4 regions of the Asanoa sp. NPDC049475 genome follow, and region 1 is predicted to be linked to each of the others. Evidence: riboswitches for the same ligand, from Rfam matches in the RefSeq annotation. Region 1 holds a riboswitch; each other region holds the start of a gene.
The links. A riboswitch is a leader RNA that binds a small molecule or an ion and turns the genes downstream of it on or off. The one in region 1 is predicted to bind cobalamin.
Positions count from the first base shown of each region.

Region 2: it holds a riboswitch for cobalamin, as region 1 does, so the genes downstream of both, AB0J88_RS17825 (VWA domain-containing protein) here and AB0J88_RS14805 (ABC transporter substrate-binding protein) in region 1, are expected to answer to the same signal.
Region 3: it holds a riboswitch for cobalamin, as region 1 does, so the genes downstream of both, AB0J88_RS07790 (ribonucleoside-diphosphate reductase subunit alpha) here and AB0J88_RS14805 (ABC transporter substrate-binding protein) in region 1, are expected to answer to the same signal.
Region 4: it holds a riboswitch for cobalamin, as region 1 does, so the genes downstream of both, AB0J88_RS17875 (CbtB domain-containing protein) here and AB0J88_RS14805 (ABC transporter substrate-binding protein) in region 1, are expected to answer to the same signal.

Region 1 is NZ_JBFAPY010000003.1:773,165-780,432, reverse strand. It holds gene AB0J88_RS14815 (C39 family peptidase) at 1-657, opposite strand, end outside; gene AB0J88_RS14810 (M14 family zinc carboxypeptidase) at 834-2,705, shown strand; cobalamin riboswitch at 2,771-2,920, shown strand; gene AB0J88_RS14805 (ABC transporter substrate-binding protein) at 2,999-3,940, shown strand; gene AB0J88_RS14800 (iron ABC transporter permease) at 3,937-4,980, shown strand; gene AB0J88_RS14795 (ABC transporter ATP-binding protein) at 4,977-5,774, shown strand; gene AB0J88_RS14790 (hypothetical protein) at 5,819-6,397, shown strand; gene AB0J88_RS14785 (oxidoreductase) at 6,409-7,268, shown strand, end outside.
Region 2 is NZ_JBFAPY010000004.1:485,921-493,188, forward strand. It holds gene AB0J88_RS17805 (lytic polysaccharide monooxygenase) at 1-87, opposite strand, end outside; gene AB0J88_RS17810 (hypothetical protein) at 162-704, opposite strand; gene AB0J88_RS17815 (cobalt-precorrin-6A reductase) at 896-1,651, shown strand; gene cobN (cobaltochelatase subunit CobN) at 1,648-5,193, shown strand; cobalamin riboswitch at 5,285-5,459, shown strand; gene AB0J88_RS17825 (VWA domain-containing protein) at 5,497-7,268, shown strand, end outside.
Region 3 is NZ_JBFAPY010000002.1:341,062-348,329, forward strand. It holds gene AB0J88_RS07755 (STAS domain-containing protein) at 14-424, opposite strand; gene AB0J88_RS07760 (hypothetical protein) at 661-897, shown strand; gene AB0J88_RS07765 (metal ABC transporter permease) at 904-1,740, opposite strand; gene AB0J88_RS07770 (ATP-binding cassette domain-containing protein) at 1,733-2,473, opposite strand; gene AB0J88_RS07775 (zinc ABC transporter substrate-binding protein) at 2,473-3,381, opposite strand; gene AB0J88_RS07780 (sulfite exporter TauE/SafE family protein) at 3,519-4,238, opposite strand; gene AB0J88_RS07785 (hypothetical protein) at 4,422-4,955, shown strand; cobalamin riboswitch at 5,022-5,229, shown strand; gene AB0J88_RS07790 (ribonucleoside-diphosphate reductase subunit alpha) at 5,345-7,268, shown strand, end outside.
Region 4 is NZ_JBFAPY010000004.1:496,500-503,767, forward strand. It holds gene cobM (precorrin-4 C(11)-methyltransferase) at 1-296, shown strand, start outside; gene cbiE (precorrin-6y C5,15-methyltransferase (decarboxylating) subunit CbiE) at 289-1,443, shown strand; gene cobJ (precorrin-3B C(17)-methyltransferase) at 1,440-3,119, shown strand; gene AB0J88_RS17860 (precorrin-8X methylmutase) at 3,107-3,697, shown strand; partial or broken gene AB0J88_RS17865 (sirohydrochlorin chelatase) at 3,694-4,464, shown strand; gene AB0J88_RS17870 (CbtA family protein) at 4,533-5,255, opposite strand; gene AB0J88_RS17875 (CbtB domain-containing protein) at 5,270-5,491, opposite strand; cobalamin riboswitch at 5,525-5,662, opposite strand; gene AB0J88_RS17880 (aldo/keto reductase) at 5,773-6,768, shown strand; gene AB0J88_RS17885 (helix-turn-helix transcriptional regulator) at 6,772-7,268, shown strand, end outside.

The DNA of each region.
Region 1 (7,268 bases):
CACGTAGGAGGACATCGCGCCCAGCGCCCACACCCGCGGCGCGGCGAGCTGGCCCGGCGCCTTGTAGAGGGTCAGCCGCATCTGGTACGAGCGCAGCATCACGCCGTTGGCGACGTCGTCGATGGAGAACGTGTCGGTCCAGATCGTCGAGTACGGGTCGCCCTGCCGGTTCACCGAGGTGCGCCGGATGTCCTCGTCGCCGGAGGCCCAGCGGCCCATCACGTACCACGGGGTCTGGTTTCCGGTGTTGTACGTGCCCTGCATCTCCACCTGGATCCAGGTGCCGCGCGGCGTCTCGGCGTTCCACGAGGCGATGAGCTCGCTCGCGTCGAACCCGACGTCGCGCTTCGGCGAGGTCCAGGTGGCGTAGTTCCAGCTGCGGGTCACGCCGGTGTGCGGGTCGGTGTAATCGGTCGTCCCCTGTGGACGCAGGATGGTCACGCCACCCTGCAGACCCGGAACGCCGGGAATGCCCGGCAAGGCCAGGGTGCCCTGGTGCGTGCCGGTACGCCAGTCGCGATAGGTCGACCAGCCCTGGTACGTGATCTGCTCGTCATGGACGGGCACTGAGGTGGCGGCGCCGGCCGGTGCCGCGAACCCGGCAATCAAGGCAACCGCGCCGAAAACCGCGACGGCCGCCCGCGCTGATGCGTTCATGGCTGTCACTATCGCTGCTGAAAGGAAGTTTCACCAGACCGCGATGCGCTGGAATTCATTGCCGGCGGGATGATCGACCTGGCATGGTCACGCACAAAGACCCATATTGATATGACCATGAATCGGGTGGTGAGGTTCGACCAACGTTCCTCCACCTACCCCCATGGAGGTCATGCATGGCCATCCCTCTGGGCCGGCGCCGCGCGCTGACCGCACTGGTCAGCTCCGCGATCGTCGGCCTGCTAGTCGCCTCGGCGAACCCGGTCGCGGCGAAACCGGCGCCCGGCGGTCTCGGCGCCGCCGCCGCGCCGTCGGTCGAGTACCGCGTTCTCGGCCCGAAGACCCTGGCCGAGCGCAACGCCGTCGCCCGCACCGGTGCCGCCATCGACTATGTCGAGCACGGCGTACTCAACGTCACCGCCACCGCCGCCGAGGCCGCGGCCATCGGGCGGCTCGGCTTCAAGCTGGAACGGGTGACGGCACCCGCGACCAGTGGTGGGCCGTCGACGCTGGCTTTCCCGCCCGCGGACTCCAACTACCACGACTACGCCGAGCTGACGGCAGTGGTCAACCAGGTCGTCGCGGACCACCCGTCGATCGCCCGCAAGCTGTCGATCGGCAGCTCGTACGAGGGCCGCGACCTGATGCTGATCAAGATCTCCGACAACGTCAACCTCGACGAGGCCGAGCCGGAGATCCTGTTCAACCACCAGCAGCACGCGCGTGAGCATCTGACCGTCGAGATGGCCATCTACCTGCTCAACCTGTTCACCGACAACTACGGCTCGGACTCCCGGATCACCAACCTCGTCAACAGCCGGGAGATCTGGATCGTGCCGACCGTCAACCCCGACGGCAGCGAGTACGACATCGCCACCGGCTCCTACCGCAGTTGGCGCAAGAACCGGCAGCCCAACTCCGGCTCGTCCAATGTGGGCACCGACCTCAACCGCAACTGGAGCTACCAGTGGGGTTGCTGCGGCGGTTCGTCCGGCACGACCAGCTCGGAGACCTACCGCGGCCCGTCGGCGTTCAGCGCCCCGGAGACCCAAGGCCTGCGCGACTTCGTCAACAGCCGGGTCGTAGGCGGCCAGCAGCAGATCAAGGCCAACATCGACTTCCACACGTACTCGCAGCTGGTGCTCTGGCCGTACGGCTACACGACCGCGAACACCGCGACCGGCATGACCGCGGACCAGTACAACACCTTCGCGACCCTCGGGCAGCAGATGGCGGCGACCAACGGCTACACACCGGAGCAGTCGTCCGACCTCTACATCGCCGACGGCACGAGCATCGACTGGATGTGGGCGGCCCACAACATCTGGGCTTACACGTTCGAGATGTACCCGGGGTCGGCCAGCGGCGGCGGCTTCTACCCGCCCGACGAGGTGATCCCGGCGCAGACCAGCCGCAACCGGGAAGCCGTGCTCATGTTGCTGGAGGCCGCGGACTGTCCGTACCGAATCATCGGCAAGGAGGCGCAGTACTGCGGCGGCGGTGGCGGCACGACCGTCTACTCCGACACCTTCGAGACGGCCACTGGCTGGACTACCAACCCGTCCGGCACCGACACCGCGACCAGCGGTCAGTGGGTGCGCGGTGACCCGGCGGCCACCACCTCGAGCGGTGCCAAGCAGCTCGGCACCACCGTCAGCGGCAGCAACGACCTGGTCACCGGCGCGTCGGCCGGCAGCGCCGCGGGCGACTTCGACGTCGACGGCGGCCTGACCAGCGTCCGCTCGCCGGCGATCACCCTGCCCGCCAGCGGCACGCTGACGCTGAGCCTGTCGTGGTACCTCGCGCACGGCTCGAACTCGTCGTCGGCTGACTTCTTCCGGGTCAGCGTGGTCCACAACGGCGGCACGACGGCCGTCTTCACGCAGGCCGGCGCGGCCGCCAACCGCAACGGTGCGTGGGCGGTCGCGAACGCCAACCTGTCCGCGTACGCCGGGCAGTCGGTCCGGATCCTGATCGAGGCGACCGATGCCTCGACCGCTTCGCTCGTCGAGGCCGGCGTCGACGACGTCCGGATCACCCAGAGCTGAGCATCGACGTCACCGGCGTCCCGCGTTCGAGCGCGGGGCGCCGGTGACGCGACTAACGGCGGCGTAACAGTCCTGCCGACCATGGTGACCTGTGCGTTACCGTGCTCCCGACCCCACGCAGCGAAGCCGGTGTGAACCCGGCGCTGTCCCGCAACTGTGATGCCCCTTTTTCCGGGGGACAAGCCAGGTCGCCTGCCAAGGTCGCGAACCAGCGCTCTCGAGGAAGGGCGCCTCGCGGGCCGGGCGAACCCCCTGTCGGCGAAGCACCAGACCTCGACCGACAGGAGGCTCTGATGCGATATCCGGCCCGTTTCGTCGCCGTCGCCCTCGGCGCGGCCCTCGCGCTCGCCGGCTGCGGGTCCGGCGGTGGCACCGAGAACGGCGGCACCCCGCCGAACACGAACGTCAGCGCTACCCCGGACTTCCCCGTCACCGTCGGCGACCTCACCGTGGCCGCCAAGCCCACCAAGATCGTGGCGCTGTCGCCGACCGCGACCGAGGTGCTCTTCGCGATCGGTGCCGGCCCGCAGGTGAAGGCCGTCGACGACCAGTCGAACTTCCCGGCCGACGCGCCCAAGTCGAAGCTGTCGGCGTTCCAGCCCAACGCGGAGGCGATCGCCGAGCAGAACCCCGACCTGGTCGTGCTCTCCAACGACATGAACAACGTGGTCGCACAGCTCACCCAGCTCAAGATCCCGGTGTACGTGGCCCCGGCCGGCAAGACGCTCGACGACACGTACCAGCAGATCACCGACATCGGCGCGCTGACCGGCAACCGCCCGGCCGCCGAGGATCTCGCCAAGCGGATGCGCGAGGACGTCGACAAGCTGGTCGCTGACGTGCCGAAGCGCGCGACCAAGCTGACGTACTACTACGAGCTCGGGCCGGAGCTCTACTCGCTGACCTCCAAGACCTTCGTCGGCTCGCTGTTCGCCCAGCTCGGCCTCGAGAACGTGGCGGACCCGGCGGACGCCGACGGCAGCAAGGGCGGCTACCCGCAGCTCTCGGCCGAGTCGCTGGTCAAGGCCGACCCTGACCTGATCTTCCTGGCCGACACGGTGTGCTGCCAGCAGAACGCCGACACGGTCAAGGCCCGGCCCGGCTGGTCCGGCATCACCGCGGTGAAGAGCGGGCAGATCGTCGGGCTCAACGACGACATCGCCTCGCGCTGGGGACCGCGCACCGTCGACCTGCTCCGGCAGATCGTCGACGCCGTCTCGAAGGTGCCGGCCTGAAAACCAGCAAACTCCCCGGCGTACGGTGGCCGTGGCTGCTCGGCGGCGTTGTCGCCGTGGTCGTCGCGGCCATCGCCGGGTTGGCGTTCGGCCCGGTCTCGCTGCCGCCCGGTGGGGTCGCGGCCGAGCTGCTGGACCTGATCCCGGGCGTCGACATCCACAGCGGACTTTCGGAGCGCGACGCGGCGATCGTGCTCCAGCTCCGGCTGCCCCGGGTCGTGCTCGCGCTGCTCGTGGGCGCGATGCTGTCGCTGGCCGGCGGCTGCTACCAGGGCGCGTTCCGCAACCCGCTGGCCGACCCGTACCTGTTGGGCGCGGCGGCCGGCGCCGGACTCGCGGTCACCGCCGTGGTCGCGCTGCGCGGCGCCGACCTGGGCTCGCTGCCGCCCAGCGTGCCGCTGGCGGCGTTCGCCGGTGCGCTGATCGCGGTCGCGCTCACCTATCTGCTCGGCGTCGCCGGCCGGGACCGCACCCCGGCGTCGCTGATCCTGGCCGGTGTCGCCGTGTCAGCGTTCCTCGCGGCCGGGCAGACCTACCTGATGCAGCGCAACGCCGACGACATCCGGGCGATCTACTCGTGGCTGCTCGGGCGGCTGGCCACCAACGGCTGGCACGAGGTGCGGCTGCTGCTGCCGTACGCGGTGGTCACGACTGTCGTGGTGCTGGCCTTGCGCCGCGAGCTCGACGTGCTCTCGGTCGGCGACGACGAGGCGAGCGGCCTCGGCCTGCACCCGCAGCGGTCGCGCTACATCCTGATCGCGGCGGCTTCGCTCGGCACGGCCGCGGCGGTCTCGGTGTCCGGGCTGATCGGGTTCGTCGGCATCGTCGTGCCGCACATCGTGCGAATGCTGGCCGGCAGCAGCTACCGGGCGATCCTGCCACTGTCGATGCTGTTCGGCGCCGCCTTCCTGACCCTCGCGGACCTGGCCGGGCGCACCTTCGCCGCACCCGCCGAGATCCCCATCGGCGTGGTCACCGCTTTCGTCGGCGGGCCGTTCTTCGTGCTCGTGCTGCGCACCGCCAAGCGGGTGATCACATGAGCGTCATCTCGGTTCGCGACCTGCACGTCACCCTGGGCAGGGCGCCGATCCTGCGTGGGGTCGACCTCACCGTCGCGGCGGGGGAATGGGTCGCGGTGATCGGGCCGAACGGCGCGGGCAAGTCGACGTTGCTGCGGGCGATCGGCGGCCTGCTGCCCGCCGGGGGCGCGGTTTCCCTGATGGGTACGCCCATCGAACGCCTGCGGCGCCGGGCTCGAGCCCGGACCGTGGCCACCGTCGCGCAGTCGCCGGTCGTACCCCCGGGGATGTCGGTCTTCGACTACGTGCTGCTCGGCCGCACGCCGTTCGTGTCGCTGCTCGGCCGGGAGTCCGCTGCTGACCTGGCCGCGGTGACGGCGCTGCTGGATCGCTTGGACCTGACCGGGTTCGCCGACCGCGAGCTCGACACCCTCTCCGGCGGCGAGCGGCAGCGGGTGTTCCTGGCGCGGGCACTGGCCCAGGAGCCGTCGCTGCTGCTGCTCGACGAGCCGACCAGCGCGCTCGACATCGGCCACCAGCAGGAGGTGCTGGAGCTCGTCGACACCCTGCGCCGCGACCAGGGCTTGACGGTGCTGGCGACGATGCACGACCTCTCGATCGCGGGCGGCTACGCGGACCGGCTGGTGCTGCTCGCCGAAGGCCTCGTGGTCGCCGCCGGCACCCCGCGCGAGGTGCTGACCGAGGAGATCCTGTCGCGCTTCTACCGGGCCAAGGTCCGAGTCGTGGACGGCGTCGACGGGCCGCTCGTCGTACCCGTCCGTTCGGTCAGCGCAGACTGGCCGAGCGGTTCTTAGGTATTCGCCATAATCGACGGCTTTCGTGATTACCGTCGGGGTTTGTGAGCGTTCTTACGCACCGCACCGCATGGGTGCCCAGCGACGACCACACCCCTCGTAGCGACGCCGCCGAACTGGCGGCCGCGTGGGTGCTCGAACAGGCCCGAGCCCACGCCCTCCAGCCCGTCCTGCGCGACCCCGGCAAGGTTGGCAATCCTGGACGAGGCCATGCCGTGCTCGCCTACCTTCCCGACTACGACGACGTGCACCACTCGCTCCAAGCCGCCCGCCACGGCGCTTTCGCCGCGGTGGAGTCGTGCGCACACCCGCTGATCGGCTGGGCGATGGCGACCGGCGCCGTCGACCTGACGACCGGACAGATCACTGTGGACAGCCGCAGTGAGACCCTGAAGGAGGCCATCGAACGCATCCACTTCTTCGACAACAACGGCTGGACGCGCGGCTTCGGTGCCGACAGCGCCAAGCGCATCCTCGCCGACCTGCCGCCGCCCGACCGTGACAAGGACCTGCTCCTCGGCAGCCTCTGTGCGCTCGGCTCGCGCGGCCGGGCGCTCGAGCGTCTGGGGGAGCTGGCTCAGCGGGTGTGGAAGAAGATATCCACAGGTGCTGATCCAGGGTAAGTTCGGTCGGCATGTGGATGCGGAAAGCGTCGATGGCCGCCGTCTCACTGGGCGTGCTGGCCGTCTCGGCGGGGTTCACCCATACCCCGTCACCGTCCTGGGACCTCTCGCCGACCGACAGCACCGCGCGGCTGCGCGGCCTCTCCGTGGTCAGTGCGGCCACGGTCTGGGCCAGCGGCAGTGGCGGGACCGTGCTGCGCACGGTCAACGGCGGCCGCACGTGGTCGTCGGTCGGCCCCGCGGCGGCCGTCGAGCTGGAGCTTCGTGACATCGAGGCGTTCGACGCACGGCAGGCGGTCGCGCTCTCGATCGGCACCGGCGAGGACTCCCGCGTCTACCGCACGTCCGACGGCGGCCGCACCTGGACGGAGGCGTTCCGCAACACCGACCCTGCTGCCTTCTACGACTGCCTGACCTTCCTCGACGAACGGCACGGTCTGGCCCTGTCGGACCCGGTCGACGGCAAGTTCCGCATCCTGGCCACCAGCGACGCGGGTCGCTCGTGGTCGGTGCTGCCGTCGGCCGGGATGCCGGCAGCCCTGCCGGGCGAGTTCGCGTTCGCGGCCAGCGGCACGTGCCTGGTCGCGTCCGGCGGGCGTGCCTACTTCGCCACGGGCGGCGGCGCGACCGCGCGGGTGTTCCGAAGCGACGACCTGGGTCGCACCTGGAGGGTCTCGGAGACGCCGGTGCCGAGCGGGCCTTCGGCGGGCATCTACTCGCTGGCGTTCCGCGACCGCGACCACGGAGTGGCAGTCGGCGGCGACTACGCGACTCCTGCTGCCGCCCCCGACGGCGCGGCCGTCACCCGCGACGGCGGCCGCACCTGGACGCGGGCCGCGGAGGAGCCGGGCGAGTACCGCTCGGGCGCGGC
Region 2 (7,268 bases), on a different contig from region 1:
CTGGGCCGGGCCGGCCCACGGCAGGAGACCGACGACCACGGTGCACAACAGCACCAGGGCCGCCCGAAGGGACTTGTGAGTACGCACTGTTCATCCTCCGTACTTCGACAACGGTCGGGATGGGAGCGCTTCCAGCTACCATACATCCATAAACGTGAATGTCATAATCCGGCGGCGTCGTCGTACCGGCGGCGCAGGTCGGCCATCTCCGGCCCGGCCAGCGCCTCCTTCTGCGCGAGGTCCGCGTACCTGGCCGGGAACATCTCCTTGAGACGGTCGATGTACCTCGTCTCGGCGGTCGCCTCGACCACCTGGATGCCGGGCGGCTCGGCGGACATGTCCATGATTACCGGACCGGCCAATTTGACGGCCACGTCCCAGGGCCGTCCCTGCTCGGCGACCCCGCAGAGATGGAACCCGTAGACCGTGCGCACCTCGGCGAGGGCGGTGACGTCGGCGGGTTCGAAACCGTAGAGGTGGACACCGCAGACCACCTCCGACGCCGCGGCGGCCGCCTGGTGTCCGGCGTGGTTGTGCTGACCCGGGTCCGCCCGTTCGAGCGTCGTGCGCATCCGGGTCAGGATCTGGGCGGGCAGATCCGCCGGTTCGGCTTCCGAGTCGGACCCGGCCAGGGCGAACGCACCGGCTGACGCCGACAGCAGGACCACCGCTACCCATACGAAGCGGTTCCGGAAAAGCTTCACGATTGCAAACACCTCGTCGCCAGTGCGGGCGCACGTGCGCCCAGTGGTCGTGGAGGTGGCCCGGCGAGGCTGGCCGTGATCAGCACGGTTGCCCCCGTGCCGCGGCGATATGAGCCATTTCACCACGCCCGCCCCGCTCTGGCAACATCGATGACCGTGAGCGCCAAGAACGGGATGGCAGACTCCCCGGCATGCGGCAAGCGACCGTGCTCGTCCTGGGCGGCACCACCGAGGCACGGGAGCTCGCCGGGCTGTTGACCGACCAGGGTCTGCGGGTCGTCACCTCGTACGCGGGACGGACCACCGATCCACGGAAGCCGGCCGGCGAGACGCGCAGCGGCGGCTTCGGTGGCGCCGCCGGCCTGCGCGCGTGGTTGGCGGCGCACCGCCCCGCGATCCTCGTCGACGCCACCCACCCGTTCGCCGCGACCGTCAGCGCGCACGCGGCCGAGGCGCACGGCGTACCCCGGCTGCGTCTCGTCCGTCCAGGATGGATACAGGAGCCGGGTGACCGGTGGCTCCGGGTCGACAGCCTCGACCGCGCCGCCGACCTGCTGCCGGCGACCGGCCGGCGCGCCCTGATCACCACCGGCCGGCAGCGCATAGCGACCTTCACCGCACATCCCGCCTGCGCCGCGCTGCCGCTGCTCGTCGTGCGCTGCGTCGAGCCACCCGACGGCGACGACCTGCCCGGCAACGTCCACGTCGTGCTCGACCGCGGGCCGTTCACCCTCGACCACGAGCGTGACCTGCTCGAAGCGCACGCGATCGACGTCGTGGTGGCCAAGGACAGCGGAGGCGACGCCACCCGGGCCAAGCTCGACGCCGCCCGCGAGCGCGGCATCCCGGTCATCCTGGTCGACCGTCCGCGCGCCGCCGCGATGCCGACCGTCCACACACCCGAAGCGGCCGCGGCGTGGGTGCGCGAACTACTCTCCGACGCGTGACGTTCGTACTGCTCTCGACCGCCGACACCGACCTCCTCGCCGCGAGCTCCGCCGACGCGGACTGGCGCGTGGCGAACCCCGCCCGGCTGACCGTCGACGACCTGTCAGCACTGCTCGACGGCGCCGCCGGTGTCGTGGTGCGCCTGCTCGGCGGGCGCCGCACCTGGCCCGAGGGGCTTGACGCGGTGCTCGCGGCGGGCCTGCCGGTGGTCGCCGTCGGCGGCGAGGCCGTGCCGGACGCCGAGCTCACCGCGCTGTCCACGGTGCCGGCCGGGGTGGTCGCCGACGCACAGCGCTACCTGGTCGCCGGCGGGCCGGCGAACCTGCTCCAGCTGCACCGCTTCCTCGCGGACACGCTGCTGATGGCCGGCGAGGGCTTCGAGGCGCCGGTCGAGTTCCCGGCGTACGGTCGCCACGGCGCTGTCGCGGAGCAGAACGGCCCGACGATCGGCATCGTCTTCTACCGGGCGCACGCCCTGGCCGGCAACACCGCGTTCGTCGACACGCTCGCCGAGGAGGTCGCGAAGGCCGGTGGCACACCGATGCCCGTCTACGCGGCCTCCCTGCGCTCCGCCGAGACCGGCCTGTTCGACCTGCTCGAGGGCTGCGACGCGCTGATCGTGACGATGCTCGCGGCCGGTGGCACCAACGCGGCGGACGCGTCCGCGGGCGGCGACGACGAGGCCTGGTCGGTGGAGGCCCTGGCCGCGCTCGACGTGCCGGTGCTGCAGGGGCTGTGCCTGACCACGACCCGCGAGGCGTGGGACCGCAGCGACGCGGCGCTGACCCCGATGGACGCCGCGATGCAGGTGGCCATCCCCGAGTTCGACGGCCGACTGATCACCGTGCCGTTCTCGTTCAAGGAGCCCGGCCCGGACGGCGTCCCGATCTACCTCGCGGACCCCGAGCGGGCCGCCCGGGTGGCCGGGATCGCACTCCGGCACGCCCGGCTCCGCACGATCCCCAACCAGGACAAGCGACTGGCGATCGTCCTCTCGTCGTACCCGACCAAGCACTCCCGGGTCGGCAACGCGGTCGGCCTCGACACCCCGGCATCGGCCGTGGCCCTCCTGGCAAAGCTCAAGGACGCCGGCTACGACGTGGGGGACGTCCCGACCGACGGCGACACCCTGATCCACACGCTGATCGCGGCCGGCGGGCACGACGTCGAGTGGCTCACCGAGGAACAGCTCGCGGCGGCCCCGATCCGGGTGCCGGGGGCCACCTATCGCGAGTGGTTCGCGCGGGTGCCGCAGAGCCTCAAGGACGCGATGACCGAGCATTGGGGTACGCCGCCCGGTGAGCTCTACGTCGACGACGACGAGATCGTGCTGGCCGCGCTGCGCTACGGCAACGTCACGCTGATGATCCAGCCGCCGCGTGGCTTCGGCGAGAACCCGATCGCCATATACCACGACCCGGACCTGCCGCCCTCGCACCACTACCTCGCCGCGTACCGCTGGCTGGACTCCAATGTGGACGCCGTCGTCCACCTCGGCAAGCACGGCACGCTGGAGTGGCTGCCCGGCAAGGGGCTGGGACTGTCGAACGAGTGCGCGCCGGACGCCGTCCTTGCCGACCTGCCGTTGGTCTACCCGTTCGTCGTCAACGACCCCGGCGAGGGCACCCAGGCCAAGCGGCGCGGCCACGCCACGATCGTCGACCACCTGGTGCCGCCGATGGCGCGAGCCGACACGTACGGCGACATGGCCAAGCTCGAACAGCTGCTCGACGAGTACGCGACCGTCGCCGCGCTCGACCCGGCCAAGGTGCCGACGTTGCGCGCGCAGATCTGGACGCTGATCCACGCCGCCGAGCTCCACCACGACCTGCACGTGGACGAGCAGCCCGGTGACGACGACTTCGACGACTTCGTCCTGCACGTCGACGGGTACCTCTGCGAGATCAAGGACTCGCTGATCCGGGACGGCCTGCACATCCTGGGCGCGCCGCCGGCCGGTGAGGCGCGGGTCAACATGGTCCTGGCCATCCTGCGTGCCCGCCAGGTCTGGGGTGGCCGCCGTGGCGCGCTGCCCGGCCTGCGCGAGGCGCTCGGCGCCCATCTCGGCCTGGACGACACCGCGTTGGAGAGCGACGAACTCGAGGACGTCGCCCGCCGCCTCGTGCTCGCCATGGAGGCGGCGGACTGGGCACCAGAGAAGGTCGAGGAGGCCGCGACCGCGACCCTCGGCAGCGCCCCGGCCCGGGTCGTCGACGTGCTGCGGTTCGGCGCCACCGAGGTGGTGCCCCGGCTCGCGGCGACCACCGACGAGCTCACGGCCGTGGCGCACGCCCTCGACGGCGGTTACGTCGCGGCCGGTCCGTCCGGCTCACCCACCCGCGGCCTCGTCAACGTGCTGCCGACCGGCCGCAACTTCTACTCGGTCGACCCGAAGGCGATCCCCTCTCGCAACGCGTGGGACGTGGGCCGCGCACTGGCCGACTCGCTGCTGGCCCGGCACCGGGAGGACACCGGGACCTGGCCGGCGCTGGTGGGGCTGACCGTGTGGGGCACCAGCGCGATGCGCACCCAGGGCGACGACATCGCCGAGGTGCTCGCGCTGATCGGCGTGCGCCCGGTCTGGGACGACGCGTCGCGCCGGGTCAACGGCTTCGAGATCGTGCCCCGCGAAGAGCTCCGGAGGCCTCGCGTCGACGTGACGGTGCGCATCTCCGGCTTCTTCCGGGACGCCTTCCCGCATGTGATCGCCCTGCTCGACGACGCGATCGCCGCGGTGGCCGAGCTCGACGAGCCCGACAACTTCGTGCGGGCGCACGCCCTCGCCGACCAGGTGGAGCACGGCGACTGGCGGCGGGCCACCACCCGGATCTTCGGTTCCAGGCCGGGCGCGTACGGTGCCGGCCTGTTGCCCTTGATCGATGCCCGGAACTGGCGTGACGACCGCGACCTGGCCGAGGTGTACGCGGTCTGGGGCGGCTACGCCTACGGGCGCGGGCTGGACGGGCGGGCGGCGCGCGGCGACCTCGAGACGGTCTACCGGCGGATGGCCGTGGCAGCCAAGAACGTCGACACCCGCGAGCACGACATCGCCGACTCCGACGACTACTTCCAGTACCACGGCGGCATGGTGGCGATGGTCCGGTCCCTGCGGGGCACCGACCCGGCGGCGTACATCGGCGACTCGCACCGCCCTGACCACGTGCGCACCCGGTCGCTGGCGGAGGAGACCAAGCGGGTGTTCCGGGCACGCGTGGTCAACCCGCGCTGGATCGAGGCGATGCGCCGGCACGGCTACAAGGGCGCGTTCGAGCTCGCGGCGACGGTCGACTACCTCTTCGGGTACGACGCGACGGCCGGCGTGGTCGACGACTGGATGTACGAGAAGCTCGCCGCCGCGTACGTGCTCGACCCGTCCGTGCGCGAGTTCCTCGACAAGTCGAATCCGTGGGCGCTGCGCGGCATCACCGAGCGGCTGCTGGAGGCGGCGGAGCGGGGTCTCTGGGCCGCGCCCGACCCGGAGACCATCGACGCGTTGCGCGCCGAGTACCTCCGGACGGAAGGTGACCTCGAAGGGTCTTGAACCCGGGTTGCGACGTCCGTAGGACCAGGCGCCTGGAGGAGCACAGCAGGGGCGTGATTCCCCTCCCTTTGACGCGGGCCCGTTCGGTGGGTCAGCATGTTGGGCGAGCGGTGCGGAGGAACCCGGTGCGATTCCGGGGCGGTCCCGCCACTGTCACCGGGTAGCAAACCCTCACCTGATGGTCACGGCCCATTGCGGGTTGGAAGGCCGAGGGGGACGCGTCGATCCGGGAGCCAGGACACTCGGCCGCTCGCCGTAGAACCATCGCGGGCGTGGACACCCGCGGAAGGGATTGAGCGCGCCATGAGTTCCGCGTACCCGTTCTCCGCCGTGGTCGGCCTGGCCGACCTGCGCCTGGCCCTGCTGCTCAACGCCGTCTCGCCGGTCATCGGCGGGGTGCTCGTGCGCGGCGAGAAGGGCACCGCGAAGTCGACGATGGTGCGTGCCCTGGCCGCACTGCTGCCCGACATCGCGGTGGTGCCCGGCTGCCGGTTCGCCTGTGATCCGGCCGCGCCCGACCCGTCGTGCCCCGACGGCCCGCACACCGGGGTGACCGCGTCCGTGCGCAGGTCGCGCCTGGTCGAGCTGCCAGTCGGGGCCACCGAGGACCGGGTCGTCGGCACGCTCGACGTGCAGCGGATCCTGACCGAGGGCACCAAGGCGTACGAGCCGGGACTGCTGGCCGCCGCGCACCGCGGAGCGCTCTACGTCGACGAGGTCAACCTGCTCCCGGACCACCTGGTCGACCTGCTGCTCGACGCCGCCGCGATGGGCCAGGCGTTCGTGGAGCGCGACGGCGTCTCGCTCCGGCACGCCGCCCGGTTCCTGCTGGTCGGCACGATGAACCCCGAGGAGGGTGAGCCGCGCCCGCAGCTCGTCGACCGGTTCGGCCTGGTGGTCGAGGTGGGTGCGCCGACCGCGCCCGGTGAGCGGGCCGAGGTGGTTCGGCGGCGGCTGGCCTTCGAGGCCGACCCCGAGGGCTTCGCGGCCCGGTTCGCCGACGAGGACGCGACCACCGCCGAGCGGATCGTCGCGGCGCGGGCGCGGCTGCCGAAGGTGACGCTGCCGGACGCCGCGCTGGACCGGATCGCCCGGATCTGCCTGGCGTACGGGGTCGACGGGCTGCGCGCCGACATCGTCATCGCGCGCACCGCCGTGGCGCTGGCCGCCTGGCGGGAACGGTCGATGGTCGCCGACTCCGACATCGACGACGCGGCCCGGTTGGCCCTGCCGCACCGGCGGCGGCGCGACCCGTTCGACCCGCCGGGCGCGGACCAGCGGGCCCTGGACGACGCGCTGGACCAGGCGGGCGCCTCGGATCCCGACGAGGATCCGGGCAATGCCGACGGTCCCGGTCCCGACAATCCGCCGCCGGACGACGGTGGCCCTGGTGGTGGCGACGCGACCGCCGCACCCGATGCCGAGGACCGGCCGGGCGGCCCCAAGGCCACTCCCCCGCCGCCGGCCGCCGCGCCGGTCGGCACCGCCTACCGGACCCGGACCCTGACCGCCCGCTCGCGTGGCCGCTACGGCCACAGTGGACGGCGGTCGCCGGCCTACGCGGCGCGCGGCCGGGTCGCCGGCTCGCGGGCTCCGCGCGGCCGGATCGGCGCCGTCCACCTGCCGGACAGCGTGCTCGCCGCCGCCCGCGACCACCGCGGCGGGCGGATCGCGGTCCGTCAGTCCCACCTGCGCGAGGCTGTCCACATCGGACGTGAGGCGAACCTCGTGCTGTTCGTCGTCGACGCGTCCGGCTCCATGGCCGCCCGCGCGCGGATGGCCGCCGTCAAGAGCGCCGTGCTCTCGTTGCTGCGCGACGCGTACCAGCGCCGGGACACGGTGGGAATGATCACCTTCCGCGACACCGAGGCCACCACGGTGCTGCGCCCGACGGCCAGCCACGAGGTGGGGGTGCGGCGGCTGGCCGACCTGCGCACGGGTGGACGCACGCCGCTCGCCGCCGGGCTCACCGCCGCCGCCCGCACGCTGGCCGGGGAACGCCGCCGCGACCCGCTTCGCCGACCGCTGCTGGTCGTGGTCACCGACGGTCGCTACACGCGCGGCCCCGACCCGCG
Region 3 (7,268 bases), on a different contig from region 1:
GAGTGTGCCCGCGCTAGGCCTGGATTAACATACCGAGCCCGGCCGCCCGCAGCGTCCGACTGACGGTCCTGGTGGCATTGCGGATCTGGAACGGGGCCCCTCGGGCGTGGGCGATCCGGAACGCGCCCGCGACCACCGCGACGCCGGCGGTGTCGATGAACGGCGCCCGCCGCAGGTCGATCGCGCAGCCGCTGTGACACCGGCGTGCGTACAGCTCGAGCGGCGACCTGAGCTGCCGCGCGGTGTCGTGGTCGATCTCACCGCGCACCTCGACGCGGGTCCAGCCACCCTCGGTCGTGCCGGTGATGTCGAGGTCGCCGAGCGGCTCGTCCGCGTCCTGGGTGGGCCATGGCGGCACCACGTCGCTCAGCAGCGCTTTCCGCAACCAGGTCAGGCTCTGGTGCAGGAGCCGGGAGACGTGCATCTGCGACAGTCCGGTCTCGCCGCGATCTCGATCTGGCTGTGGTTGCCGAAGAACCGCAACGTGAGAATCCGCTGCGCTCCCGACCTCGCCCTGGTCGATTCGCATCTGGCGGCGCCGGGCACCATCCGGGCGATCGTCGCGATCCGGGACGCGCAGCCGCGGCTGGTCGTCGCGATGCCGGGGCAGGACGGGCACGATCAGGCTCTGGCGGCTCTGCCGCGGGCGCCGACGGGTTCTTGCCGAAGGCACGTGAGCCGGAGGACGTCGCGCCGATGCTGCGGACGGTGCTTGACGGCTGGTCCGTGTTCCCGACCGACCTGAGGTCGACGGTGCTGGGCCTCGGCGAGCCGCGCTCCTGCTGGTCCCCCTTCTGCCGGGACCACAAGCTGATAGGCCCGCTGGTCAACGCGCGCGCGACGACCTACATCGCCGGCGCGGTGGTCGTGGGCGTCCCGGTGATGGTGGTCCTCTAGTCCAGCTCAGGCTTCCCGGGCCACGGTGCGGCGGGCGCCGATGATGCGACAGGCCACGTAGATCAGGAACGAGATCGTCGTGACGTACGGGCTGATCGGGATCGTGCTGCCCAGCGCGAGCAGGATCCCGCCGACCACCGAGCCCACCGCGAACACCACGCTGAGCGCCGTGACCAGCACCGGGGACGCGGTGACCCGCATCGCGGCGGCGGCCGGGGTGCAGACGACGCTGAGCACCAGCAGCGCGCCGACGATCTGCACCGACATCGCGACCGTCAGGCCCAGCAACACCATGAAGACCGACGACAGGGCAGCCACGGGTACGCCGCGCGCCGCGGCCTGTTCCGGATCCGTGCTCGCGAACGCCAGCGGCCGCCACACCACCACGAGGCCGATCAGCACCACGGCCGAGGTGACCAGCAGCCACGACAGCTGCGGCGTGTCGACCGCGACGATCTGGCCCGTCAGCAACCCGAACTTGTTCGCCGACCGTCCCTTGTAGAGAGCCAGGAACAGCACACCCAGGCCGAGCCCGAACGGCATCAGCACGCCGATGGCCGAGTTGCGGTCGCGCGCCCGGCTGCCCAGCAGCCCGATCACCAGCGCCGCCAGGATCGATCCGGTCAGCGAGCCCAGCACCACGTTGGCGCCGAACAGCAGCGCGCCGGACGCCCCGGCGAACGACAGCTCGCTGATGCTGTGCACGGCGAACGGCATGTCGCGCATCATCACGAACACGCTGATCAGGCCACCGACCAGGCCCAGCACGGCGCCGGCGGCGATCGAGTTGTGCACGAGCGCCAGCAGCTGCCCGTAGTCGGCGAAGTTGAAGATCTCACTCATGGTGCGCCTGCGGGATGCCGGCGACCAGGATCCGGTCCTTGACGGTGACGACCTCGACCGGCACGCCGTACAGGTCGGACAGGGTCTGCGACGTGAACACCTCGTCGACCGTGCCGACCCGGAACCGGCCGCCGGCAAGGTAGAGCACGCGGTCCACATAGGGCAGCACCGGGTTGATCTCGTGCGTCACGAACAGCACCGCGGTGCCGGCCTCCCGGCGGCGCCGGTCGACCAGGGCCGTGACGGTGCGCTGGCTGCGCAGGTCGAGCGAGAGCAGCGGCTCGTCACAGAGCAACAGTCGCGGGCCGGCGACGAGCGCCTGCGCGACGCGTACCCGCTGCTGCTCCCCGCCCGACAGCAGACCGACCGGCCGGTCCGCGAGCTCGGCCGCGTCGACCGCCTCCAGGGCGGCGGCGATCCGGGCGGCCCGCCCGGCGGACCGGCCAAAGCCCCAACGGTGTCCGTCGAGACCTTGGCCGACCACGTCGCGGGCGCGCAGCGGCGTCAGGGGGAGGATCCGGCGCTGCTGCGGCACGTACCCGATGCCGTCGGTCACCCGAACCGTGCCTTCCGACAGCGGCTGGAGCCCGAGGATCGCGCGCACCAGGCTCGTCTTGCCGGAGCCGTTGGCGCCCAGGACCGCGACGAACTCGCCGGGGGAGACCCGCAGCGAGAGCCCGGACCACAGGTGCCGCGACCCGTAGGCGAGACCGGCGTCGACGAGCTCCAGCATCAGCGCAGCGCGGTCTCGATGGCGGACAGGTTGCCGGTCATCCAGGTCAGGTAGTCCTTGCCGGCCGGCAGCGTCTCGGTCACCGGGACCACGTCGACCCGGTGGTCCTTCGCGGCCGCCAGCACCTTCTCGGTCTCGGGGCCGGAGGTCTGCTCGTTGTAGGCGAGCAGCTGGACCTGCTTGCCGGCGAACAGGTCGAGGGTCTCCTGGAGCACGGCGGCCGGGACGTCGGTGCCCTCCTCGATCGCCTCGCTGAACTCCTCGGGCGTCTTGTTGGCAAGTCCGCACGCTTCGAGCAGGTAGAGCGGCACGGGCTCGGTGATGGCCACGCCGGCGCCGCCGTGCGCGTCCCGGATCGCCGCCGACCGCTGCTCCATCCCCGCGAGCTTCTGCTTGAACGCGGTCGCGTTGTCGCTGAAGGTCGTGGCGTTGCCCGGGTCGGCCTTCGACAGCGCGGTGACCAGCTGGTCGGCGAGCTTGCTCATGCTCGGCAGGTCGTACCAGACGTGCTCGTTGAGCTCTTCGCCCCCGGTGGCGGTCCGGCCGGAGATGGTGACGGCGTTGAGCACCGTCGCGTCGCTGCCGGCCGACTCGAGCATCGTGTCGACGAAGTCGTCGTAGCCGCCGCCGTTCTCGATGACGACGTCGGCCTTGGAGAGGTCGAGCTGGGTGCGGGTGTTGGCCTCGTACGAGTGCGGGTCCGCCGACGGGTCGCTGATGATCGAGGTGATGGTGGCCTTGTCGCCGGCGATCTGCTTGGCGATGTCGCCGTAGACGTTGGTGGAGGCGACGACGGACACGCCGGCCGGGGCCGCGGTCGCTTGGTCCGACGACGAGCCGCACCCCACCCCAAGCACAGCGACCGACAGCAGGGCGGCACCGAGGAGAGCCGCGCGTTCATGACGCATGAGCGGCGCCACCTTCCTTGTTGAAAACGAGATTCATTACAGGAAGGAAGCTAGGTGAGGGCGTACGGACGGCACAAGAGACCTGAGAGTGATTTCCGTCAATTTATGGCGGTATCGTGATATCCGCATACCCGCACTCACCGAAGCGCGCTGACGCCCATCCCGACCGCGGCGGCGACGAGCACGACGTCGACGAGCACCGCGAACCGTCGCGGGCTCACGTCCCGCAGAATCCGCCGCGCGACGAACGACCCGGCGAGCAGGGCGGTGCCGATGACGAGACCGCGGGCGAGAACATCGGCCCCGAGTGCCCCGGCGCCCTGGAACGTCGCGAGCTTGCCGGCGTAGAGCAGCAGGGCGCTGGCCGCCTCGGAGCCGAGGAAGGCGCCACCGGTCAGCCCGTACGCGGTGAAGATCGGGACGCTCAGCGGCCCGGTGGACAGGACCAGGCCGGTCAGAAACCCCACGACCGCGCCGGCGACCGCCAGGTGCCACAGGCGCACGCGCGCCCGCACCGCGACCCGACGCAGCGGCACCATTGCGACGAAGAACGCGGCGAGGCACGCGTCCATCAGTCGCGGTGGGACGGTCAGCAGGGTCTGCGCGCCGAGCACGGCGGCGGGAATGCCGGGCAACGCGTACGCGACCACGGGCGGCCACTCGATCCGGCCCCACCAGGCGGCCACGCGGCCGACGTTGCCCATGACCGCGGCCACGGCCATGACGGGCACGGCGACCCGCGGGCCGTAGCAGATGACCAGCGGTGGCAGCAGGATCATCGAGGACCCGGTGCCGACAACACCGCCGAGGACGCCGGCCACGAGGGCGAGCGCGAAGAGCAGGACATGGACGAGCACGCGCGGGACCACCTCACTCCGGTGCGGGCGCACCGGACGGGGATCCTCAAGGCTTTTGTCCCTTTAGATGACCGCGCCCGGTCGGGTGGGGCACGGTGGCGCCGCTCGGACCAGGCGTGCCGCAACGGACACCGGAACCCTAGGCGCTGTCGTTGATCATCTTAGCGCCATATCGTCGTACGCGTGGCGATCGCGTTCGAGCTGGTGGTGAACTTCGGCTCCGAAGGCGATGCGGCGCGTGCGGCCTGCGACCTGGCCCGCTCTGCCGCGGCCATCCCCGTCGGGGAGCGCACCATCCGGCTGCACGAACCGCTCCTCGCATCGACCGCCGGCAGCGACGGCGGTTCCTACCTGGAGCTGAGCGTCCTGCCCGTTGGTGTGGGCTGGGGCGTCGTGCTGGATCGCGGGCACGAGCCGGTGCGGCTCTCGGCCGCCGAGCTCACCACCCTCGGCCGCGCCCTCTATGACCTGCTCGCCACGTTCTCCGGCTACCAGGCGGCCAAGGTCGGATGGGATCCGGAGTGGCAAATCGACCTGGCGGAGCTGCGACAAGACTGGGCCGACGAGCTCGCGACCGGCGACCCCACCTTGTCAGGCCTGGTGCTCGCCGAGGCGGTCCTCGCGGACCTGCGCGGCCGCCGCTTCGTGCCTTTTAGCCCCGGCTTTCGGTGGATTCCGTACCTCGGCGAGCTGTCCTCGACCTTGACGGCCGGTTGAGCGACACACATCACGCGACACGCCGGCACACCATCTGGTGTTGGTGTTTCGGCCCGGCACCCATATATGGTGTTGATCGCAGCTGGTTCGGCCGTCCTTAGCGGAGGGTCGAGGCAACAGGGAACCCGGTGCGAACCCGGGACTGCCCCGCAGCGGTGAGTGGGAACGACCGCCGTCAACGAAGCACTGGGCCTCGGCCTGGGAAGCGACGGCCAGTAGGAGCGTGCACCAGCGCCCACGAGTCCGAAGACCTGCCAGCGCGCCGCACGCCGCCCGGCGTGTGGCGGTCGAAGGCCGCGTGGGACGGCCGACGCCTGCACCGGGCCCGGAGTTCGCACGGGGCCGGTGGCGTCCCCCTGCGCGTCCGCCGAGGTCGTGAGGAGGGGGACATGACGGTCACCCAGGAGAAGGCACCTGCCGCCGTGCCGGAGCAGCGGCGGCACGCGATGCGGGTACGCAAGCGCAACGGCGACCTCGAGGCGGTCGACGTCAACAAGATTGTCCGGGCGGTCGAGCTGTGGGTAGGTGACCTCGACGAGGTCGACCCGCTGCGGGTCGCGACCAAGACGATCAGCGGCTTGTACGACGGTGCCACCACCGCCGAGCTCGACAAGCTGTCGATCCAGACCGCGGCCGAGCTGATCGGTGAAGAGCCGCAGTACTCGCGCCTGGCCGCACGTCTGTTGGCGGCCTACGTCGACAAGGAGGTCCGCGGCCAGGGTGTCGCGAGCTTCAGCCAGTCGATCCGTTACGCGTACGACCTGGGCCTGATCGGTGACGAGACCGCGGCCTTCGTGGCCCGCAACGCCCGCAAGCTCGACGACGCCGTCGACCCCGACGGTGACCGGCGCTTCGAGTACTTCGGCCTGCGCACGGTGGCCGACCGCTACCTGCTGCGCCACCCGCAGACCCGGCTCGTGGTCGAGACACCGCAGTACTGGCTCCTGCGCGTCGCATGTGGACTGTCGACCAACCCGGCCGAGGCCATCGCCTTCTACCGGCTCATGTCCAGCCTCGCCTACCTACCCAGCTCGCCCACCCTCTTCAACTCCGGCACCCGGCACACCCAGATGTCGAGCTGCTTCCTGGTCGACTCGCCGCGTGACGAGCTCGACTCGATCTACGAGCGCTACCACCAGGTCGCGAAGCTGTCGAAGTTCTCCGGCGGCATCGGCATCTCGTGGTCGCGGATCCGCGGCCGGGGCGCGCTCATCCGGGGCACCAACGGCAGGTCCAACGGCATCGTGCCGTTCCTCAAGACCCTCGACGCGGGTGTCGCCGCCGTCAACCAGGGCGGCCGCCGCAAGGGCGCGGCCTGCGTCTACCTCGAGCCGTGGCACCCCGACGTCGAGGAGTTCCTGGAGCTCCGCGACAACACCGGCGAGGACTCGCGGCGTACGCACAACCTCAACCTGGCCAACTGGATCCCCGACGAGTTCATGCGCCGCGTCGAGGCCGACGAGGACTGGTCGCTGATCGACCCGTCCGACGCGCCGGAGCTGCCCGACCTGTTCGGGGAGGCGTTCGACGAGGCGTACCGCGCCGCCGAGAAGAAGGCGGTCAGGACCGTCAAGGCGCGCGACCTGTACGGGCGGATGATGCGCACCCTCGCGCAGACCGGCAACGGCTGGATGACGTTCAAGGACCCGTCGAACAGGCTGTCCAACCAGACCGGCGCGCCGGGCAACACCATCCACCTCTCGAACCTGTGCACCGAGATCCTCGAGGTCAACTCCGACGACGAGACCGCGGTCTGCAACCTGGGCTCGATCAACCTCGGTGCGCACCTCGGCGCGGACGGCGTCGACTGGGACAAGCTGCGCGCGACCGTGCGTACCGCCGTGGTGTTCCTGGACCGGGTCATCGACATCAACTACTACCCGTCGACGCAGGCGGCAACGTCGAACCCGCGCTGGCGGCCCGTCGGGCTCGGGCTGATGGGCCTGCAGGACGCGTTCTTCGCGCTTCGGCTGCCGTTCGACTCGGACGCGGCCCGCGAGCTGTCGACGCGCGTACAGGAGGAGATTCTCCTGACCGCGCTCGAGACGTCCGCCGGCATGGCCGAGCGGTTCGGGGCGCACCCCGCGTTCCCGGAGACGCGCGCCGCGAACGGTGACCTGCACCCGGACCTGTGGGGTGCCACGCCCACCCAGACCGCGCGCTGGAACGCGCTGCGGACCCGGATCGCCGCCACCGGACTGCGCAACTCGCTGCTGGTCGCGATCGCCCCGACGGCGACCATCGCGTCGATCGCCGGCTGCTACGAGTGCATCGAGCCGCAGGTCTCCAACCTGTTCAAGCGCGAGACCATGT
Region 4 (7,268 bases), on a different contig from region 1:
CGGCGCGGGCCAAGCAGCTGGCCGAGCACCTGTTGAGCGGTGGCTACGCCCCCGAGACCCCGGTCGTGATCGGCTCCCGGGTGAGCTGGCCGGACGAGCTGCTGGCCTGGTGCACGATCGAGACGCTGGCCGAGACGGTGCGGGCGCACAAGCTGTGGAAGCACACGCTGTTCCTCGTGGGTCCGGCGCTGTCGGCGTCGGGCACGCGCAGCCACCTGTACCACCCGGGCCACTTCCACGGGCATCGCAAGGCCGAGCGCACGGCCCGCACGGAGCTGAAAGCCCGACATGCCTGACGTCACCGTGTACGGATACGACGGCGGCCCCCTGCCTTCGTCGGTCGCGGACGCCACCCTGCTCGTCGGCGGGGCACGGCACCTCGACGGCATCGCGTCCGAGGCGGAGCACGTCGTGATGGGCTCCGTCGCCGCCGCCGTCGAGCGCATCTCGGTCCACGATGGACCGGTCGCGGTGGTGGCCAGCGGCGACCCGGGCTTCTTCGGCATCGTCCGGGCACTGCGCCGGGCCGGCCTCGACCCGGTGGTCCGGCCGGCGGTGTCGTCGGTCGCGCTGGCCTTCGCGCGGCTGGGACTGCCATGGGACAACGCGGTGGTGGTGTCGGCGCACGGGCGCGACGGTGGCCTGCGGCGGGCGCTCAACGTCTGCCGGGCGCACCCGAAGGTCGCCGTGCTCACCGGCCCCGGCTCGGAGCCATCCGCGCTGGCGTCAGGATTGCGGGGTTGGCGGCGGCGCGTCGTCGTCGCGTCGCGGCTCGGCACGGCCGAGGAACGACTGACCGGCCCGGACGGCGACTGGGCCGACCCGAACGTGACGATCGTCCTGGCGCCTGAGGTGGCGGACGGCCCGGCCGGCTGGCTCGCGGGCGGCGTGCGGCCGCCGGACGGGTGGGCGCTGCCCGAGGACGCGTACCGGCATCGCGCCTCGATGATCACCAAGGCCGAGGTGCGGGCGGTGGCGCTGTCCCACCTGCGCCCGGCGCCCGGCACGCTGGTCTGGGACGTCGGCGCGGGATCGGGTTCGGTCGCCGTCGAATGTGCCCGGTTCGGTGCCGCGGTGGTCGCGGTCGACCGCGACCCGGCTGCGGCGGACCTGGTGCGGGCGAACGCGGCCGAGCACAACGTTGACGTCCGGGTCGTGACCGGCGCGGCCCCGACCGCCCTTACGGACCTGCCGGATCCCGACGCGGTCTTCGTGGGCGGCGGTGGGCCGGAGGTCCTCGCCGCGGTGATCGCACGCGGTCCGTCCCAGGTCGTCGCCGCCTATGCGGCCGTGGAGCCGGTCGGTCCGGCCGCGGACGCACTGGCCACGGCCGGCTACGCGACCGGTGGCGCACAGCTGCAAACCAACCGTCTGGTGGAGATCGCCGGCCGGCACCGCCTGGCCGCCACCAACCCGGTGACGCTGGTCTGGGGGACCCGATGATCGGAATCGTCGCACCGACGGCCGCCGGTCGCGGCTTCGCCGCGCGACTCGCGGTCGCCTGGCCGGACGAGGTTCGGGTGTTCGGCCAGCTCAAGGACGCGTGGGCCGGAAGCGACGTCGTGGTCTGCTTCCTGGCGACGGGTGCGACCGTGCGACTGATCGCGCCGCTGCTGGCCGACAAGCACACCGACCCGGGCGTGGTCTGCGTCGACGAGGCCGGCCGGTTCGCGATCGCGCTCACGGGCGGCCACGACGGCGGCGCCAACGACGCGGCCAGGCGGATCGCGGCACTGCTCGGTGCCGAGCCGGTGGTCACCACCGCCACCGACAGCGTCGGGCTCCCGCCGCTCGACGGATTCGGCGCCGACCTGGGCTTCCGGCTCGCCGACCCGGCGCCGGTCGCGCGGGTCACCCGGGCGGTGCTGGACGGTGCCGGTGCGGCCGTCGTCTCCGACGTGACCTGGCCCGTTCCGGCCGTGCCCACGGGTGGCGAGCCGGTGCGGCTGGTCGTCTCGGATCGGGTCGACGCGCGCGGTGATCTGGTCTACCGCCCTCCTTCGCTCGTCGTCGGCGTCGGAGCCAGTCGGGGTGTCACGGCCGAAGCGGTGGCCGCCGTCGTGGACGCCGCGCTCACGGCCGGTGGACTCGACCCGGCATCGGTGCGGGCGTTGGCCACTGTGGACGTCAAGGCCGACGAGGCGGGCATCCTGGCCGTCGCTGCCGACCGGGGGTGGCCGGTGCTGACCTTCCCGGCCGCCGAGCTCGCGGTCGAGGACGTGCCCACGCCCTCCGAGGTGGTGCGGGCCGCGGTCGGCACGCCCAGCGTCGCCGAGGCGGCCGCGCTTCGGGCCGCCCGGGACGCCGGCCGGGACGCGGAACTGGTGATGGCCAAGCAGGTGACGCCGACCGCTACCGCGGCCGTGGCTCGGCTCGTGCCGCGTGGGCGGTTGACCATCGTCGGGATCGGTCCCGGGGCCGAGGACCTGCGAACGCCGAGGGCAACCGCCGCGCTGCGGCGAGCGTCCGTAGTCGTCGGCCTCGACCAGTACGTGGACCAGGTGCGCCACCTCCTCTCCCCCGGCGCGCGCATCGTCGAATCGGTGCTCGGGGAGGAGTCCAAGCGAGCGCGGGAAGCGGTCGAGCTCGCGACCGAAGGGCACGCCGTGGCACTGATCGGCTCCGGCGACGCCGGGCTCTACGCGATGGCCTCACCGGCCCTGGAGCTCGCCGGTGCCGACGTCGACGTGGACACGGTGCCGGGGGTGACCGCGGCCCTGTCCGCCAGCGCGCTGCTCGGCGCTCCGCTCGGGCATGACCACGCCTACGTGTCGCTCTCGGACCTGCACACCCCCTGGCCGGTGATCGTCGAGCGGCTCCGCGCGGTGGCCGGCGCCGACCTGGTCGCCTGTCTCTACAACCCGCGCAGCAAGGCCCGCACCGCGCAGTTCGCCGAGGCGCTGGCGATCCTCGGCGGGCACCGCCCGCCGGAGACACCGGTCGGGGTGGTCCGGGACGCGTCACGGGACGGCCAGCGGGTGCACCTGACCACGCTGGCCGCGCTGACCGCCGATCCATCCATCGTGGACATGAGGTCGGTGGTGCTGGTCGGGTCCAGCCGCACCCGGGTGGTGGCCGGCCGGATGGTCACGCCGAGGGAGTACACGTGGCTGTCGTAACGCGCACCGTGCACCCGATAGAGGCGGAGTCCTACCGGATCCTGCGCCGCGAGGCCGACACGGCCGCCCTGCCGCCGTACTCCCGGGACGTGGTCGAACGGATCATCCACACCACGGCCGACCCGGACTGGCTCGGCGACCTGGTCGTCGACGAGAAGGCGCTGGCGGCCGGTGCCGCGGCGCTGGCCGGCGGCGCCGCGCTGGTCACCGACGTGACGATGGTCGCGGCGGGCATCACCCGGTATCCGGCCACCTGCCGGATGCCGGCGGAGGCAGCCGGCCTCACCCGGTCGGCCGCCGGAGTGCGACTGGCCGCCGCGGACCACCCCGACGGCGCCGTGTGGGTGGTCGGCAACGCGCCGACCGCGCTCACCGAGCTGCTGCGGCTGGCCGCCGCCGGTGAGGTCCGGCCCGCGCTGGTGATCGGCCTGCCGGTCGGCTACGTCGGCGCCGCCGAGTCCAAGGCCACCCTGCGGGAGACGGCACTCCCCCAACTGTCCAACCGGTCCGCTCGCGGCGGTGCGGCCGTCGCGGCCGCCGCCGTCAATGCCCTGCTGTACGGAGATCCCCTCGCATGACCATCCCACTGCTCATCGCCGGCCACGGCACCACCGACCCGGAAGGCGCCGAGGACTTCCGCCGCTTCGTGGCCCGGGTCGGCGAGACCATCGACGTGCCCGTCGCGGGCGGCTTCATCGAGCTGTCACCGCCACCGGTCAAGGACGCGGTCGCCTCGCTGCTCGAAACCGGCGCGCGACGGCTGGCCTGCGTACCCCTGATGCTCGTCGCCGCCGGCCACGCCAAGGGCGACATCCCGGGTTCGCTCGCCGCCGAACGCGCCCGGCACCCGGGGTTGTCGTTCGCCTATGGTCGGCCGCTCGGCCCGCACCCCGGGGTGCTGGCGCTCCTGCGGGAGCGCCTCCACGACGCGGACGCCGACACCACGGTGCTGCTCGTCGGCCGCGGCTCGACTGACCCCGATGCCAACGCCGAGGTCGCCAAGGTGGCCCGGTTGCTGGCCGAGACCACGTCGGTGGCGGGCGTCGAGTACGCGTTCGTCTCGCTCGCCGAACCCGGTGTGCCGGCCGGCCTGGACCGGTGCCGCGCCCTCGGCGCCGGAAAGATCGTGGTGCTGCCGTACTTCCTCTTCACCGGCGTCCTGCCCCGCCGCGTCGAGGCTCAGGCGGCCGAATGGTCGGCGGCCCGCGGCACTGACGTGCGGACCGCCGACGTGATCGGCGACTGTGCGGGGCTGGCCGAGATCGTGGTGGAGCGCTACCACGAGGCGCTGGGCGGGGACATCCGGGCCAACTGTGACACCTGCAGGTACCGGATCGCCCTGCCGTTCCACGAGCAGTCCGTCGGCGCCGCCCAGCTACCCCACCACCACCCGGCCGACCACCACCACCACCATCACTGAGTGGACAGCACGGCCTCGCGACGCAGGCCGCGCTCGACGACCGCGCCCAGCCCGAGGCCGAGGGCGGTCCAGACGACCACCTGCGTGCCGAGGGACGCGAGGCGGAAGTTCCACAGCAGGACCGGCGAGAACCCTTCCGGGATCTCCTCTATCGACGGCAGCAGGACGTGCGCGACCGCGATCACGGCCACGAACGCTCCGGCACCGAGAACGGCCGCGTTCCATCCGCCGAACCGGGCCACCTGCGACCGTCCGACATAGACGGCCAGCGTCAGTGACGCGAGCGCGATCACCAGCATCAGGAGGTACAGCGACGTACGCCGGCCGATGGTGTCCTCGGAGCCGGTGGCCGGTGGGTTGGCCGGATACTTCAGCCACGGCACCAACGCGACGACGAGGAAGCCGGCCAGCGCGACCAGCGCCGCGGTCGCCCGCGGCCCCAGGTGGCCGAGCCGGCCGTACGCGGCGGCGAACGCCATCGAGAAGATGCCGCCGAGCGCCACGCCGTAGATCAGCGTGGCGGTGAGCAGGCCGATGGTGCTCTGCACGGTGCGACTCACCAGCGCGGGCTCGCCTGCCTCGCTGTGTGCTTCCTCGAAGGCGATCGCGGCGTTGATCGGGCCTTCGCCCACGAAGTAGGCGAAGACGAACGCGAGCACGCCGGCGGCCAGCCCCACCAGCATGCCGCGAACCAGCAACGAACGGGGGGACAGCATGATCGCCCCCGCCGTCAGTGGCAGGGGAAGCCGAGCAGGTGGCGGCCGTCGTGCACGAACTCGTGCACGCCGCTGCCACCGATCAGGTGGAAGACACCCTGCTCGGTGCCCACGAAGTAGAGCAGGGCGATGGCGAGCACGGCTCCGAACAGCAGCCACGGCTGGAGCTGACGCCACGGGATGGCCACCGGCTGGACGGCCGGGCGGGGGGTGGCGGAAGAAGAAATGCTGGACACGGGGCGAACCTCCTCGGGATCACGCGTCCCACGATGGGTTTCCGTGACGGCGGAGGGTCTGACTTCCACGCGGGCGTGGTCACAGTGGCGCGACCGTGCCGGTATCTCACCGGCTTCCTACCATCGTCACTTCTGACCGGGACGCTACGGTCGGCCGCGCCGAGGTGTCAACCGCGGCGAGGCTGGTTGAGATGCGCTCGACAATTGCGACAGGGTCGCCCTGGCGGACCGGGGATAACGAGGGCGCCGCTATGGCCGCCGCGCCGACGCACGGTGGTCTCATGACACTGCGAACCCACGCCATCGGCAGCCAGGGTCTCCATGCCTCTGTCGAAGGTCTCGGCACGTTCGGCCTGACCGCCGCCTACGGCACACCGGACGACGACGAGGCCACCGCCACCATCCACCGCGCGATCGACCTCGGGGTGACCATGTTCGACACCGCCGACTTCTACGGACTCGGTGGGGCGGAGAGACTGCTCGGCCGCGCGCTGGCGAGGCGACGCGCCGAGGCCGTCGTCGCGAGCAAGGTCGGTGGCCAGACGATGGACGAAGACGACCGGTGGGTCGGCCCGGCCAACGGACACCCGGCCTATCTGCGCGCCGCCGTGGAACGGTCCCTGCGCCGGCTCCGCGTCGACCGCCTCGACCTGCTCTACCTGCACCGTGTGGACCCGGCCGTGCCGGTCGAGGAGAGCTTCGGCGCACTGGGTGAGCTGGTCGCCGAGGGCAAGGTGGGCTACCTGGGCATCAGTGAGGCGTCTCCGGAGAGCATCCGCCGGGCTCACACGACCGCGCCGCTGTCGGCGGTGCAGACCGAGTACTCCTTGTTCACCCGGGACGTCGAGGTTAACGGCGTGCTGGCGACCACGCGCGAGCTCGGGATCGGCTTCGTCGCGTACTCGCCGCTGGGTCGGGGCTTCCTCTCCGGCACCATCCGCAACCTCACGGACGTGCCGGAGGGTGACTTCCGCCGGACCTGGCCCCGGCTGGCCGACGGCAACCTCGACCTCAACCTGGCTCTCGTGGACCGCATCAGTGCCATCGCCGACCGGGAAGGCGTCACTCCCGCCCAGATCGCACTAGCGTGGGTGCTGGGACAGGGCGCCACCGCGATCCCGGGCACCAAGCGCCGCAGCTACCTCGCGGACAACGTCGCCGCCGCGGGGATCGACCTGAGCCCGGCGGTGCTCGCGGAGCTCAGCGTGGCGGCGCCGGTCGGCGCGGCGGTGGGCGCCCGCTACACACCCCAGGCCATGGCGGCCATCGAGGAGTGAGCAGTGGCACGCAACGAGCTCGGCGACTTCCTCCGGAACCGCCGGGAGGCGCTCCGGCCGTCCGACGTGGGCATCCCGTCGGGCGGCCGGCGCCGCACCCCCGGCCTACGGCGCGAAGAGGTCGCGCTGCTGGCCAACCTGTCCGTCGACTACTACGAGCGGCTCGAGCAGTCGCGGGCCGGCACGCCGTCGGAGGCGCTGCTCGCCGGGCTCGCCCGAGCGCTGCGGCTGTCCGTCGAGGAACGCGACTACCTCTACCGCCTGGCCGGCCACTCGGCGCCCCCGGCCGGCGCCGTCACCAGCTATGTCGACCCGGCGCTGCTGTTCCTGCTCGACGCGCTCGCCGAGGTGCCCGCTCAGGTCATCGACGCCCTGACCACCGTGCTGGCGCAGAACGCGCTGGCCCGGGCGCTGCTCGGCCCATGGACCGACGGCGAGGGGCGGGCCGCCAACGTGATCTGGCGCTGGTTCACCGATCCGGAGTCACGCGCCCTCAACGC